DNA from 2 places in the Mesorhizobium sp. M1A.F.Ca.ET.072.01.1.1 genome. Region 1 is predicted to be linked to the other one. Evidence: riboswitches for the same ligand, from Rfam matches in the RefSeq annotation. Region 1 holds a riboswitch; the other holds the start of a gene.

The links. A riboswitch is a leader RNA that binds a small molecule or an ion and turns the genes downstream of it on or off. The one in region 1 is predicted to bind S-adenosylmethionine.
Region 2: linked by a shared signal. The riboswitch ahead of EOA32_RS07060 (homoserine O-acetyltransferase) and the one ahead of EOA32_RS10255 (O-succinylhomoserine sulfhydrylase) in region 1 are both predicted to bind S-adenosylmethionine.

The regions. Positions count from the first base shown of each region.
Region 1 covers NZ_RZSF01000050.1:16,058-23,373, forward strand. Annotated here, with positions in the region: gene argF (ornithine carbamoyltransferase) at 1-636, shown strand, start outside; gene EOA32_RS10240 (Hsp33 family molecular chaperone) at 745-1,776, shown strand; gene apaG (Co2+/Mg2+ efflux protein ApaG) at 1,829-2,221, opposite strand; gene EOA32_RS10250 (ceramide glucosyltransferase) at 2,439-3,584, shown strand; gene EOA32_RS10255 (O-succinylhomoserine sulfhydrylase) at 3,626-4,816, opposite strand; SAM riboswitch at 4,873-4,950, opposite strand; gene EOA32_RS10260 (2'-deoxycytidine 5'-triphosphate deaminase) at 5,086-6,180, shown strand; gene EOA32_RS10265 (ABC transporter substrate-binding protein) at 6,263-7,030, shown strand; gene araD1 (AraD1 family protein) at 7,080-7,316, opposite strand, start outside.
Region 2 covers NZ_RZSF01000030.1:7,167-14,482, reverse strand. Annotated here, with positions in the region: gene EOA32_RS07090 (aldo/keto reductase) at 1-327, opposite strand, end outside; gene EOA32_RS07085 (gamma-glutamylcyclotransferase) at 446-976, opposite strand; gene EOA32_RS07080 (DUF2125 domain-containing protein) at 1,101-2,099, shown strand; gene EOA32_RS07075 (sugar kinase) at 2,107-3,045, shown strand; gene EOA32_RS07070 (prephenate/arogenate dehydrogenase family protein) at 3,042-3,980, opposite strand; gene hisC (histidinol-phosphate transaminase) at 3,987-5,090, opposite strand; SAM riboswitch at 5,226-5,303, shown strand; gene EOA32_RS07060 (homoserine O-acetyltransferase) at 5,394-6,563, shown strand; gene metW (methionine biosynthesis protein MetW) at 6,652-7,266, shown strand; gene EOA32_RS07050 (Stf0 family sulfotransferase) at 7,215-7,316, shown strand, end outside.

The DNA of each region.
Region 1 (7,316 bases):
GTGCTGTCGCGCTATGTCGATGCCATTATGATCCGCACCACCTCGCATGACCGGTTGCTGGAACTCACCGAAAACGCGACCGTGCCGGTGATCAATGGGCTGACCGACGATACCCATCCCTGCCAGCTGATGGCCGACATCATGACCTACGAGGAGCATCGCGGTCCGGTGGCCGGCAAGACTTTTGCCTGGACAGGTGACGGCAACAATGTGTTGCACTCGCTTCTGGAAGCCTCGGCGCGGTTCCGCTTCAATCTCAATGTCGCCGTGCCGGAGGGCAGCGAGCCGTTCGAGAAATATGTCGACTGGGCGAAGGCCAATGGCGGCAAGGTGAGGTTTGCCGGCTCGGCCGAAGAGGCCGTCGACCAGGCCGATTGCGTGGTCACCGACAGCTGGGTGTCGATGGGCCAGGAGCATCGCGCCCGCGGCCATAACGTCTTCCTGCCCTACCAGGTCAACGCCGCGCTGATGGCCAGGGCGAAGTCCGACGCGCTTTTCATGCACTGCCTGCCTGCGCACCGCGGCGAGGAGGTCACCGACGAGGTGATCGACGGACCGCATTCGGTGGTCTTCGACGAGGCCGAGAACCGGCTGCACGCCCAGAAGGCGGTGCTGGCCTGGTGCCTGGGCGCTTGACCGGGGTCGACTTGATCCGCGCCAACTTGATCCGGGGATGTGTGATGCCTATTTGCGGGCCATCACTGAAATCGAACGCGCTTCGACCCATGCCGCCTGGAAAGCGGGATGGATGCGCCCCGGAGTTTTGTCATGCTGGAAACGCTTTCCTTGGCTGAGCATCAACCCAAACTCGGCGAATTCGGCTTCGCCGGCGACGACCATGTCGTGCCTTACGAAGTAGCGCCCTTGGATGTGCGCGGCCGCACGGTGCAGCTCGGGCCGATGCTCGACGCCATTCTCAGCCGCCACGATTATCCCGAGCCGGTCGCGCGCCTGCTGGCGGAGGCCTGCGTGCTCACCGTGCTGCTCGGCACGTCGCTGAAATTCGAGGGCAAGTTCATCCTGCAGACCCGCACCGACGGACCGGTCGACATGCTGGTGGCGGACTTCACCACGCCGCATTCGTTGCGCGCCTATGCGCGCTTCGACGCCGACCGGCTGCAGGCGCTGATTGCCGCGGGCGGGATCTCGCAGGAGAAGCTGCTCGGCACCGGGGTCCTGGCCCTGACCATCGATCAGGGCGCACACACGCAGCGCTATCAGGGCATCGTCCAACTCGACGGCACATCGCTGGAAGAAGCCGCGCGCACCTATTTCCGCCAGTCGGAGCAGATCCCGACCGATCTGAGGATGTCGGTTGCGAAGCTGGTGACCCCGGGCCCGGGCGGGGCCCGCGAGCAATGGCGCGCCGGCGGCATCCTGGCGCAGTTCCTGCCGCAGGCGCCCGAACGCATGCGCGTGCCCGATATTTCAGGCGGCGATGGCGATCCACGAGACGTGACGCACGAACCGGCCGACAATTCCTGGCGGGAACTCTTGGCGCTGCTCGGCACCATCGAGCCGACCGAGCTCATCGATCCGACGGTGGGCGCCGAGCGGCTGCTCTATCGCCTGTTCCACGAGCACGGCGTGCGCGTCTTCCGCGGTGTGCCGGTCGCCGATCAGTGCTCCTGCTCGCGCGACAAAATCCGAGGCATTCTCGAAGGCTTCTCGGCCGAGGAGATCAAGGACTCGACCGAGGACGGCGGCATCCATGTCGCTTGCGAGTTCTGCTCGACGCAGTACGACTTCGATCCGGCGGAGTTTGCGGCGGAGTGAGAAAGCTCCGGTTCCTCGCCCCCGCTTTGCGGAGGCGGGGAACTCGAGTTCTTTAATTCACCGTCCTTTTCGTCCCCGGCATATCGAGCGAGAAAGCCGGAATGGCGACGTCGAACGTTTCGCCGCGGCCGTTGCGCATCGTATAGTGGCCGACCATGATGCCGGATGGCGTCGAGAGCGGGCATCCCGACGTGTACTGATAGCTGTCGCCGGGGTTGAGCTCCGGCTGGTCGCCGACCACGCCCTCGCCGCGCACCTCTTCGACTCGGCCACGCCCGTCGGTGATGTGCCAGTAGCGCGACAGAAGCTGCACGAACTCGTCCGACCGGTTGTCGATCGTCACCTGGTAGCCCCATACATAGCGGTTTTCGGACGGATCGGAACGGTCCTCCAGATAGAACGGCCTGACCTGCACTTCGATGTTGCGCGTCACGGCGCGATACATGAGCCACTCCGGTGCCGCAGGAAACATTTTGTCGCGCTTCGCGGTTCTACTCCGCAGCGTCGCCAGCCTGCCGGCTTTTCCACCGCAAGTGCCGACAAACAATGTCATTTAAGTGACACATGACAATGTTGGTGTGCACAAACCGTGCGGGCGACTCGGGCGCTTTGTCGAGTGATGAAACGGCCGCGGGCGGCCTTTCCGGAGTGACCAGATCTCGATGGAACTGACCCTCGCAGCCGCCTTTGCCTCCTCGGCCCTTCTTTTTTCCAACCTTGCCAGCATCCTGCTCGCGTCGTCGCGGCTGAAGGCTCGTTGCGCCATTCCCGCGCCCTCCGGCGGCCTGTCGCCTGTCTCGATCGTCGTGCCGTCGCGCGGTGTGGAGCCGTTCACGCAGGAGACGCTCGACCGCGCATTCTCGCTCGATTGGCCGCGCTACGAACTGATCTTCTGCGTCGCGCACGCCGAAGATCCCGTGGTCAAGCTGATCAACGCCGCCATCGCGCGATTTCCGAATGTTCCGGCGCGGCTGCTAGTCGGCGATGACAGGATCAGCGCCAATCCCAAGCTCAACAACTGCATCAAGGGCTGGCAGGCGGCGCGGCACGACTGGGTGATCCTCGCCGATTCCAACGTGCTGATGCCCAAGGACTATGTCCAGCATCTGATGGCGGCCTGGCGACCGGACACCGGCCTCGTCTGCTCGACGCCGATCGGCTCGCGGCCGGACGGTTTCTGGGCCGAGGTCGAATGCGCCTTCCTCAACACGCTGCAGGCGCGCTGGCAATATGCCGGCGAAGCGCTCGGCCTTGGCTTCGCCCAGGGCAAGAGCATGCTGTGGAGCAAGCCGATGCTAGATGCAAATGGCGGCATCCAGGCTTTGGCCGCCGAGATCGCCGAGGACGCGGCGGCGACCAAGCTGGTCAACAGCCTAGGCCTTCGGGTCAATCTCGTGGCCTCGCCCTTCGAGCAACCGCTCGGCCAGCGCACGCTCGCCGAAATCTGGTCGCGCCAGGCGCGCTGGGCGCGGCTGCGCCGCGTCACCTTCCCATTGTTCTTCGCGCCCGAAATCCTGACCGGTGTGGTCGTGCCGCTGCTTCTGGCGCTGATTGCGGCGGCAAGCGCCGGTGCCAGCCTGCCCACGACCGCGCTCTGCGTGCTGGCGATCGCCTATGTGCCCGAATGCATGCTCGCCTGGTCAAAGGACTGGTATCTGTCGCCGCGCAGCGTCACCGCGATGATCGTGCGCGACGCGATGCTTCCCGCCATCTGGGCGCGCGGCTGGCTTGGCGGAGCCGTCGAATGGCGTGGCAACGCAATGACAATCCGCAACAGCGGGATGACTGAACTCGAAGAGATTGCTTGAGCCGGCTGCGGCTCAAGCGCGCTCTTTGCAGCCGTGGCGGTTCATTCCTTCGCCGCCTTGAGCGCCTGTTCGATGTCGGCGAGCAGGTCGTCGGTATCCTCCAGCCCGACGGAGAGCCTGAGCGTGCCTGGTCCGATGCCGAGCTCGGCGCGCGCCTCGTCGCTGAGGTTTTTGTGCGTCGTCGTCGCCGGATGCGTGATCAGGCTCTTTGCGTCGCCGAGGTTGTTCGAGATCAGTACGATGTCGAGCGCGTTCTGCAAGGCGAAGGCCGCCTGCTTGCCGCCCTTGACGTCAAGGCAGATCAGCGTCGAGCCGCCCGACATCTGCTTCCTGACGATATCCGCCTGGGGATGGTCGGCCCGGCCCGGATAGATGACGCGGGCGATCTCCGGCCGGCCGGCCAGGAAGTCCGCGATCTTGCCGGCGCTTTCGGTCTGCTGGCGCACGCGCAGCGGCAGCGTTTCGAGGCCTTTCAGCAGCGTCCATGCGTTGAATGGCGACAGGCTCGGGCCGGTGTGCCGGAAATAGTCGTGCAGGTTCTCGTCGATCCACTTCTTGTCCGACAGGATGACGCCGCCGAGGCAGCGGCCTTGTCCGTCGATATGCTTGGTCGCCGAGTAGACCACGATATGGGCGCCGAGCTGCAGCGGCTTCTGCTGCAGCGGCGTGGCAAAGACGTTGTCGACGATCACGCGCGCGCCGATCGAATTGGCTAAAGCGGCGACAGCGGCGATATCGACCACTTCCAGCGTCGGGTTGGTCGGGCTTTCCAGGAAGAACAGCTTGGTGTTCGGCCTGACCGCTTTTTCCCAATTGGCAATGTCGGTGCCGTCGATCAGCGTCGCCTCGATGCCATAGCGCGGCGCCAGCGTCTCGACCACCCAGCGGCAGGAGCCGAACAGCGCCCGCGCCGCAACGATGTGATCGCCGGCCTTGACGCTGCAGAGCAGGGCGGCGGACACGGCGGCCATGCCGGAAGCGGTGGCGCGTGCGTCTTCCGCGCCTTCCAGCGCGCACATGCGCTTCTCGAACATATCGACGGTCGGGTTGGCGTAGCGCGAATAGATGAAGCCGGGTTCCTCGCCCTTGAAGCGGGCTTCCGCTGCCTGGGCCGTCTCGTAGACATAGCCCTGGGTGAGATACATCGCCTCGGCGGTCTCGCCGAAGCCGGAACGCAGCGTCCCGCCATGCACGAGTGCCGTCTGAGGTTTCCAGTTACGCGTCTTGGTCATCGCCCTGCTTCCAAACACAAAAAAACCGGCCGCGACGTCGCAACCGGTCCATACGGCCTTGCGGCCCGACGGTCCTTTAGCGACTTGTTTAACGTGGCTGCAAGCCGACCGGCCAAATCACCACGGGATAACGACCCTTTAGACCCGCACCGCGCTTGCGTCAATTGCCGGCTTGATTAAGAGGTTTGTACCAGGCAGCTTCCGCAAAAGTGTCCCGCGGTTTTGCGACAGGAAACTGCGACGACAATGACTTCGCCCGGAGCCAGACATTGCGGCAGACAGGCATTCTTCCCGATCAGGACATCGCGGCGCTCTTCCAGTCGGGCGCGCTGAAGTCGCCGCGCGCGCTCGACACCAACCAGATCCAGCCGGCCAGCCTCGATCTCAGACTGGGCGACAAGGCCTTTCGCGTGCGCGCCTCCTTTCTGCCCGGTCCCGATCATCTGGTGGCCGACAAGCTGGACCGGCTGAAGCTGCATGAGATCAATCTCGCCGAGGGCGCGGTGCTGGAGACGGGCTGCGTCTACATCGTGCCGCTGCAGGAAGGCCTGGCGCTGCCGGCGGAAGTCTCGGCTTCGGCCAACCCGAAGAGCTCGACCGGACGACTCGACATTTTCACGCGTGTCATGACCGACCGCGGCCATGAGTTCGATAAGATCGCCGCCGGCTATCATGGCCCGCTCTATCTCGAGGTCAGCCCGCGCACCTTCCCGATCGTCGTGCGCGCCGGCTCGCGCCTGTCGCAGATCCGCTTCCGCACCGGCAACGCGGTGCTGTCGGAGAATGAGTTGCGTGACCTCCATGACGCCGAGATGCTGGTTGCGACCGAGCCGCCCAACATCTCCGGCGGCGGCATTGCGCTCTCTATCGATCTCGACGGCGACAAGGACGGCCTGGTCGGCTATCGCGGCAAGCACCACACCGGCCTCGTCGACGTAGACAAGCGCGCCGCTCAGGATGTGGTCGACTTCTGGGAACCGCTCTACAAGAGCGGGGCCGGCGAGCTCGTGCTCGACCCGGACGAGTTCTACATCCTGGTCTCTCGCGAAGCCGTGCACGTGCCGCCGCTCTATGCCGCCGAGATGACGCCATTCGATCCGCTGGTCGGCGAGTTCCGCGTCCACTATGCCGGCTTTTTCGACCCGGGCTTCGGCCATTCCGCCGCCGGCGGCAGCGGCAGCCGCGCGGTGCTTGAAGTGCGCAGCCACGAGGTGCCGTTCATCCTCGATCACGGCCAGATCGTCGGCCGCCTCGTCTACGAGCATATGCTGAAGCGGCCGCAGGCGCTCTATGGCAGCGAACTGGGTTCCAACTATCAGGCGCAGGGACTGAAGCTCTCCAAGCATTTTCGCGCCGCGCGCTGATCGCCAGGCTGTGCTTGCCCGGCCTCGCGTGCCGTGCTTGGCTGCGTCCGACAATGTAGCAACTGAACGCAAGGGGATGAAAATGCAGATATCCAGATGGATCCTGTCGGCCGCGGCCGCCGCCATGCTGGCGCTCGGCGTCGGTTCGGTAGACGCGGCCGAAAGGATCAAGATCGGTACCGAGGGCGCCTATCCGCCCTTCAACACCATCACGCCGGACGGCAAGGTCGAAGGCTTCGACATCGACATCGCCAATGCGCTCTGCGCGCAGATGAAGGTCGAATGCGAGATCGTCACTCAGGATTGGGATGGCATCATTCCGGCCCTGCAGGCCAAGAAATTCGACGCCATCATCGCCTCGATGAGCATCACCGAGGAACGCAAGAAGCAGGTCGCCTTCACCCACAAATACTACACCACGCCGCTTGCGCTGGTCGCCCTGAAGGACGCCGACATCGCCTCGACCCAGCCGGCCTCGCTTGCCGGCAAGACGGTCGGTGCCCAGGCCTCGACCACCCAGGCCAACTACGCCCAGGACGTCTACGCCAAGGCCGGCGCCGAGGCGAAGCTCTATCCGACCCAGGAAGAGGCGGTCACCGATCTGCTCAACGGCCGTCTCGACGCCGTCATCTCGGACAAGTTCGTGCTGGTCGACTGGATGAAGAAGGCGAGCGACGGCTGCTGCAAGCTGGTCGGCGACGTCAAGGGCACCGAGACCGAGGCCGGCATCGCCGTGCGCCTGGAGGACACCGCCCTGCGCGACCGCCTCAACGCGGCAATCGACGCCATTGTTGCCGACGGCACCTACAAGAAGATCCAGTCGAAGTATTTCGATTTCGATATTTATTGAGCTTGAAGCTGCCAATCTCCCCCCTCGTGGGGGAGATCACGCTCTCACCTTACAGCGCCTTCACCGCCACCTTCACCGGCTTCTCGATCTCGAGCGGGTTGCGCAGCGGCAGGCCGAAATCCTTGGCCTCGATCTCGAACGTGTCGCCTTCCTCAGTCCTGATGCCGTCGGCGAAGGAGAGCGTGGCGGTGCCGAACATGTGCACATGCACGTCGCCAGGCTGGCGGAAGGCCGAATATTTGAAGTGGTGATGCTCGAGATTGGCGATCGTGTGCGACATGTTCGC
Region 2 (7,316 bases), on a different contig from region 1:
GTCGACCGCCTTTTCGATATAGGCTGCGGAGAGGTCCCGCCTGCCCTGTCCCATGTCGGAGCCGACCTTGGTGATGACGACGATGCTGTCCCGGTTGCCGCGGCTCTTCATCCAGTTGCCGATGATGGTTTCGGATTCGCCGCCTTTGTTGCCCGGCGCCCAGCGCGAATAGGCGTCCGCCGTGTCGACTGCGTTAAAGCCGGCCTCGGCAAAGCGGTCGAGCAGGTCGAACGAGGTCTTCTCGTCGGCGGTCCAACCGAAGACGTTGCCTCCAAGGACCAGCGGCGCGATGGAAAGGTCGGTGCGACCGAGACGGCGTTTCTGCAAGACTGATCTCCGTGATGCTGGGAAGGGCCTGGATGCCCAGAGGATGGATTGCGGCTAAGCTAGGTCGTGCCTTGCCCAGGTCAAAGGCATGGTTTTGCTTTTTGATCGGGCCAGATCTTCACGAAGGCGCGACCTGCCGCCCCACCTCTTCCAGCCAGTGGTCGCGGATGCCGAGCGCCCTCAGATGCTCCACTGTGCTCAGGACATAGTCTTCGTTCCTGCCCGATTGGCCCACGGCGCCGCGCACGACTTTTGCCGCATGGTCGGCGTCGAGCCCGCCGGCATATTGCTCATGCGCGCGGTCGACGATGTAGGCGACCGCTTCGACCGTTCCGCCTTGTCCCGCCCCATCCAGCCGGACATCGAGAGTGCGTTCGAGATAGACGCTGGTCACCAGCTCGCGCTCGCGCAGATAGGAAAGCACTTCGTCACGCAAATCGCCGGGCACGCGGAAGGCGAGCCCGACGCAGGAGCCGCCGCGGTCGAGGCCGAGCACCAGGCCCGGCCGCTCACGCGTACCGCGATGGACGAAGGAATAGACGCAGAGCGACCGGCGGAAGCCGTAAAGACGGGCGCGCCGCGTCTCGACATGTGCGAAACCGGGCCGCCAGATCAGCGACCCGTAGCCAAAAACCCAAAAATCGCCCATATCGCCAAGCCTGATTGCATTCGAGTGACGACACCACACCGGTAAGGTGCTTCTTCTGTCCCCGCTTGTCGTGCGTAAGAACAACCACCCGCTCGCCGCATGAGGGGTTAACGAGAGCCGCAGCATGACGTCAAGTGACGAGCGATCGCGCAAACCTCGCCGCCGGCTGTTCTGGCTTGCGGCGTTCATCTTGATGCTGTTCGCGCTCTACAGCGGCGGATGGTTCTATCTCGCCGGCAAGGTCAAGACCGAGGCCGAGCGGGCCGTGGCCGAGCTTGGAGGCAAGGGCATCAAGGCCGACTGCGCCAATCTCACGGTCAGCGGTTATCCACTGGACTTCACGGTCGCCTGCGACAGCCTGGCCTATCAGGACGATGCCAGGAATGTAGCGGCCTCGACCGGCGATATGAACGTCGTCGCTCGCATCACCCAGCCTCTGTCGCCCGTGGCGAACCTGCGCGGGCCGTTGCGGACTGTGGCGCCGGGCATGCCGCCGCTTTGGCTCGACTGGGACAAGCTGCACGCCACGGTCAAGCTGTCATGGCCGCTTCCGCGCCGCATTTCGCTTCAGGCGGAAGGCTTGTCTGGACAGACCGATCCGGCCGACGACACCGATCCCGTGCAGCTGTTCAGCGCCGGCCAGGCGGCCGGCCAGCTGCAGCCGAACGGCCAGGACCTCGTCTATACCGGCAGCTTTGGCGACCTGAAGATCGACGCGGAAGCTGTCGGCGGACGCGTGCTGCCGGAACTCGACGGCGCCGGCGAAGCGACAGTGAAGAACGGCGTCGCGCTGATTAAGGCGCCGCCGAAAAGCCTGCGCGGCCAGTCGGTCGAGATTGCCAGCCTCGACGTGTCATCAGGCACGGCGCGCGTAACTGTGTCCGGGCCGATCTCGATCGACGCCGACGGCCTGATCGATGCAAATCTGTCGATCAAGCTAAAGGACCCAAAGGCCGTAGCGGCGATCCTCGCCGGCGCCATTCCCGAGCACAAGAGCGAGATCGAGCAGGGTTTTGCCGGCATTGCCATGCTCGGCAACCAACCGTCCATGCCGCTCAAGATCGTGAAGGGCAAGGCTTCGCTTGGCTTCATCCCGCTCGGCAAGATCAAGCCGGTCGATTGAGGCTGCGATGGCGGGACCGGTCAAACTGCTCAGCGTCGGCGCGTTCACCCTCGACACGATCCTGCGTCTCGAGACGCTGCCCGCGCATCAGGGCAAGTTCATCGCCAGCGACGGTGTCCAGATCGCCTCCGGCATGGCGACGAGTGCGGCCTGCGCCGCGCATCGCCTCGGCGCCGATGTGTCGCTTTGGGCGAGCGCGGGAGACGATGCGGTCGGCGACCGGCTGATCGCCGAGATCGAGGCGGAAGGCGTCGACTGCAGCCTGGTCCGCCGCGTCGCCGGCGCGCGCTCGGCGCTGGCCGCGATCCTGGTGGATGCCCATGGCGAGCGCATCATCGTGCCCTTCTATGACAGCAGGGCGCAAGCCGATCCCGACACGCTGCCGCTTGCCGAACTTTCCGCCTTCGACGCCGTGCTGGTGGACGTCCGCTGGCCGGGCGCCGCGGCACTTGCGTTGGCGGCCGCGCGGGACGCCGGCCGTCCGGCGATCCTCGACGCCGACACCGCGCCGGTCGACGTGCTCGAGCGGCTTTTGCCGTTGGCCTCGCACATCGTCGCCTCGGAGCCGGCGGCGCGGATCGTCTGCGGCCATGCGCTCGATCCGGAAAGCGCATGCGCCGATCTCGCCTCGCGCACCGACGCCTTCGTCGCGGTGACGGGCGGCGCTGCCGGAACCTGGTGGCATGATCGGGGAACCGGTCGCGTCCGGCATGTCGAGGCGCCGAAGGTCAAGGCGGTCGACACGCTCGCCGCCGGCGACGTCTTCCACGGCGCCTTCGCCGTCGGCCTTGCCGAAGCCATGCCGCCCGAGCAGGCGCTGCGCTTTGCCAGCGCCGCCGCCGCGCTTAAATGCCTGCGCTTCGGCGGCCGGCTCGGCGCTCCGGACAGAGCCGAGACAATGGCCATGATGGCGGCGCACTGGCCCCCATCGGGACAGAAGGCCTAGGGCTTGGCCCCCGGGTGCTCCACGGCCTGACGGCCGAAATCCGGCACATCGATATCCTGGCCGGCCTCGATGATCGAGCGGCGGATGGCGCGCGTGCGGGTGAACAGGTCGAACAGCTTTTCGCCGTCGCCCCAGCGGATCGCTCGCTGCAACGAGGCCAGATCCTCCGAGAAGCGCGCCAGCATTTCCAGGATCGCGTCCTTGTTGTGCAGGCACACGTCCCGCCACATGGTCGGGTCGGAAGCGGCCAGTCGGGTAAAGTCGCGAAAACCGGAAGCGGAGTATTTGATGACTTCCGTCTTGGTCACCGATTCCAGGTCGTCGGCGGTGCCGACGATGTTGTAGGCGATGATATGCGGCAGATGCGAGACGATGGCCAAGGTCATGTCGTGATGCTGCGGGTCCATCGTGTCGATGTTGGAGCCGCAGCGCCGCCAGAATTCGGAGAGCTTTTCCAGCGCCTCCGGATCCGTGCTCGGCAGCGGCGTGAAGATGCACCAGCGGTTGTCGAAGAGATCGGCGAAGCCGGCATCCGGCCCGGACTTTTCCGTGCCCGCCAGCGGGTGCCCGGGGATGAAATGCACACCGACGGGCACATGCGGCTGCATTTGCGCGATCACCGAAGCTTTGGTTGAGCCGACATCGGTGAGGATCGCGCCTTTCTTCAGCGCCGGCGCGATCTCGGCCGCGACCTCGCCGGACGAGCCGACCGGAACCGAGACGATGACGAGATCCGCGTCGCGCACCGCGTCTTCGGCCTCGGTCGTGTAGGAATTGCCGAGACCCAGTTCCTCGGCGCGCTTGAGCGTCGATTGGCTGCGCGTCGCGATAGCGATGTGGCGCGCCAGGCCTTCGCGGCGGATGACGCGGGCGAGCGACGAACCGATCAGGCCGATGCCGACCAGCGCTATTCTTCCGAACATCGGTGCTGTCATGGTGCTTCAGCTTTTCAGAAATGTCTTGAGCGCCTCGACGACGCCGCGATTGGCCTCCTCGATGCCGATGCTCATGCGCAGCGCGTTGGGAAAGCCGTAGCCGGTGACGCGCCGCAGGATGTAGCCGCGCGCGCTGAGATAGTCGTCCGCGGCCGCTGCCGAATGCTTTTTGTTGTCGGGGAAGTGGATCAGCACGAAATTGCCGACGCTGGGCGTCACGCGCAGCCCGAGCCCGGTCAGTTCCTCGCTGACCCAGGCAAGCCACTTCTCGTTATGCGCCACGCTACGCTCGACATGGGCACGGTCGCGGATGGCCGCGATGCCGGCCTCGATCGCGGTCGCATTGACGTTGAAGGGCCCGCGCACCCGGTTGATGGCATCGACGATATGCGCCGGTCCGTACATCCAGCCGATGCGTGCGCCGCCGAGGCCGAGCTTGGAGAAGGTGCGGGTCATGACCACGTTCTTCGAGCTCCCGGCCAGCTCGATGCCGGCTTCATAGTCGTTGCGCCGCACATATTCGGCATAGGCCGCGTCGAGCACCAGGAGCACGCTCTTGGGCAGTCCGGCATGCAGCCGGCGCACCTCCTGGAACGGCACGTAAGTGCCGGTCGGATTGTTGGGGTTGGCGAGGAACACGATCCGCGTCGCCGGCGTCACCGCGGCGAGGATTGCGTCGATGTCGGCGCGCTCGTCCGTCTCCTTGACCGCCACCGGCTTGGCGCCGGCGGCTTGGATATAGATCTTGTAAACCATGAAGGCGTGTTCGGTGAACACGGCCTCGTCTCCCGGCGCGAGATAGGTCTGCGCCAGCAGCCCCAGGATCTCGTCGGAGCCATTGGAGCAGACGATGTTTGCCGGATTGAGGCCGTGCACATCGGCGATCGCCTCGCGCAGCCGGCGGGCGGAGCCGTCGGGATAAACGTCCAGTTTGGCAGCCACCTCCCGGGCGGCCTCGATCGCCTTCGGCGAGGGCCCGAGCGGATTCTCATTGGACGACAGCTTGTAGACCTTCGTCACGCCGGCCGGCGCGGTACTTTTTCCCGGCACATAGGCCTCGATGTCCATGATGCCCGCGCGGGGCGTCGGACGTGGCTGATCCTGCTTCATGTCACAAATCCGTCGAGAGGCCCTGGTTCGAGGCCGCAGCGGAAATACAGGCCGTGGCCCCGAATGTCGAGGGCCGGCGCGCTCGCGCGTAGGCAGACCGTTGACGAAGCGCGGCGCTGGCCCTAGAAGAACAGCCGGATCTCCCGTGGTGATTTGGCCGGTCGGCTTGCAGCCACGTTAAACAATTCGCTAAAGGGCCGTTTGCAACCTGTAACCGGCTTTGCGAAGGCAGGCCGGTTTTTTGTTGTCCGTTGCCGGCCGGACGCCGTATCGCGAGATCGATGCGACTGGATGGGGAATGCAATGGCCGCTCAGCGCGCTCCAAGGACCAACCACGAGGCCGACCAACCGTCGAGCCCGGTGTTGCAGTTCGGTCCCGACAAACCGCTAAAGCTCGATGCGGGCACCGTGCTGTCGCCGTTCCAGGTCGCTTACCAGACCTACGGCGCCCTCAACGACGCCCGCTCCAACGCCATCCTCGTCTGCCACGCGCTGACCGGCGACCAGCATGTCGCCAGCACCAATCCCGTGACCGGCAAGCCGGGCTGGTGGGAGGTGCTGATCGGCCCCGGCAGGATCATCGACACCAGCCGCTTTTTTGTCATTTGCGCCAACGTCATCGGCGGCTGCCTCGGCTCCACCGGCCCGGCCTCGACCGATCCGGCGACAGGCAGGCCCTATGGGCTCGACCTGCCGATCATCACCATCCGCGACATGGTGCGGGCGCAGCTGATGCTGGTCGATCATTTCGGCATCGAGAAGCTGTTCTGCGTGCTCGGCGGCTCGATGGGCGGCATGCAGGTGCTGCAATGGGCCGCAAGCTACCCGGAACGCGTCTTCTCCGCGTTGCCGATCGCCACCGGCGCCCGCCATTCCTCGCAGAACATCGCCTTCCACGAGGTCGGGCGGCAGGCCGTCATGGCCGATCCGGACTGGCACGGCGGCAAATATCTCGATTTCGGCAGGCGGCCGGAAAAGGGCCTCGCCGTGGCGCGCATGGCCGCGCACATCACTTACCTCTCGGAAGCAGCGCTGCACCGCAAGTTCGGCCGCAACCTGCAGGATCGCGAGGCGCTGACCTTCGGCTTCGACGCCGATTTCCAGATCGAAAGCTATCTGCGCCATCAGGGCATGACCTTCGTCGACCGTTTCGACGCCAACTCCTACCTCTATCTGACCCGCGCTATGGACTATTTCGACCTCGCCGCCGACCACGGCGGACGGCTGGCCGATGCCTTCGCCGGCACCAAGACACGCTTCTGCCTGGTATCGTTCACAAGCGACTGGCTGTTTCCGACCGAGGAAAGCCGCTCGATCGTGCATGCGTTGAACGCCGCCGGCGCGTCCGTCTCCTTCGTCGAGATCGAGACCGACCGCGGCCACGACGCTTTCCTGCTCGACGAACCGGAATTGTTCGCGGCCATCAACGGCTTCATAGCCTCGGCGGCGCGCGCAAGGGGGCTCAGCCTATGAGCGGCGCGCGATCTCTGTGTCTTGGCCGCACTTCTGAGGCGCCGAGATTCCCATTGGCCGCAAATGCTCAAAGGCCGGAGGTGTGCCCATGAGCGTCAATCGCGCCCAGCGCGTCGACCTCGAAGTCGTCCCCGATCTCATCCCGCCGCATTCGCGCGTGCTCGATGTCGGCTCCGGCGATGGCGTGCTTCTGGAGGTTCTGCAGGCGACCAAGCAGGTTGATGGCCGCGGCCTGGAGCTGTCACAGCGCGGCGTCAACGAATGCGTGGCGCGCGGCCTTTCCGTCGTCCAGGGCGATGCCGACAAGGACCTCGAATTCTACCCCGACAAAGGTTTTGATTTCGTCGTCCTGTCGCAAACGCTGCAGGCGACCCGCAACCCGAAACTTGTGCTCGACGAGCTGCTTCGGATCGGCAACCGCGCGATCGTCTCCTTCCCCAATTTCGGCCATTGGCGCGTGCGCTTCTCGCTGCTGATCAAGGGCAGGATGCCGGTAACCAAGGACCTGCCCTATTCCTGGTACGACACGCCGAACATCCACTTCTGCACCATTCGCGACTTCGTCAATCTGTGCGAAGAGCTCGGCGCGACGGTCGAGAAGGCGACCGCGCTCGACGCCAACGGCCAGAAGATCGGCCTGTCGATGCCCTGGTGGTTCTGGAACTTCTTCGGCCAGCAGGCAGTGTTCTTGCTGAAACGATGATCTCGCTCGATCTCTTTCGACGCCGGCCGGCCGTGGTTCAAATCCCGTCG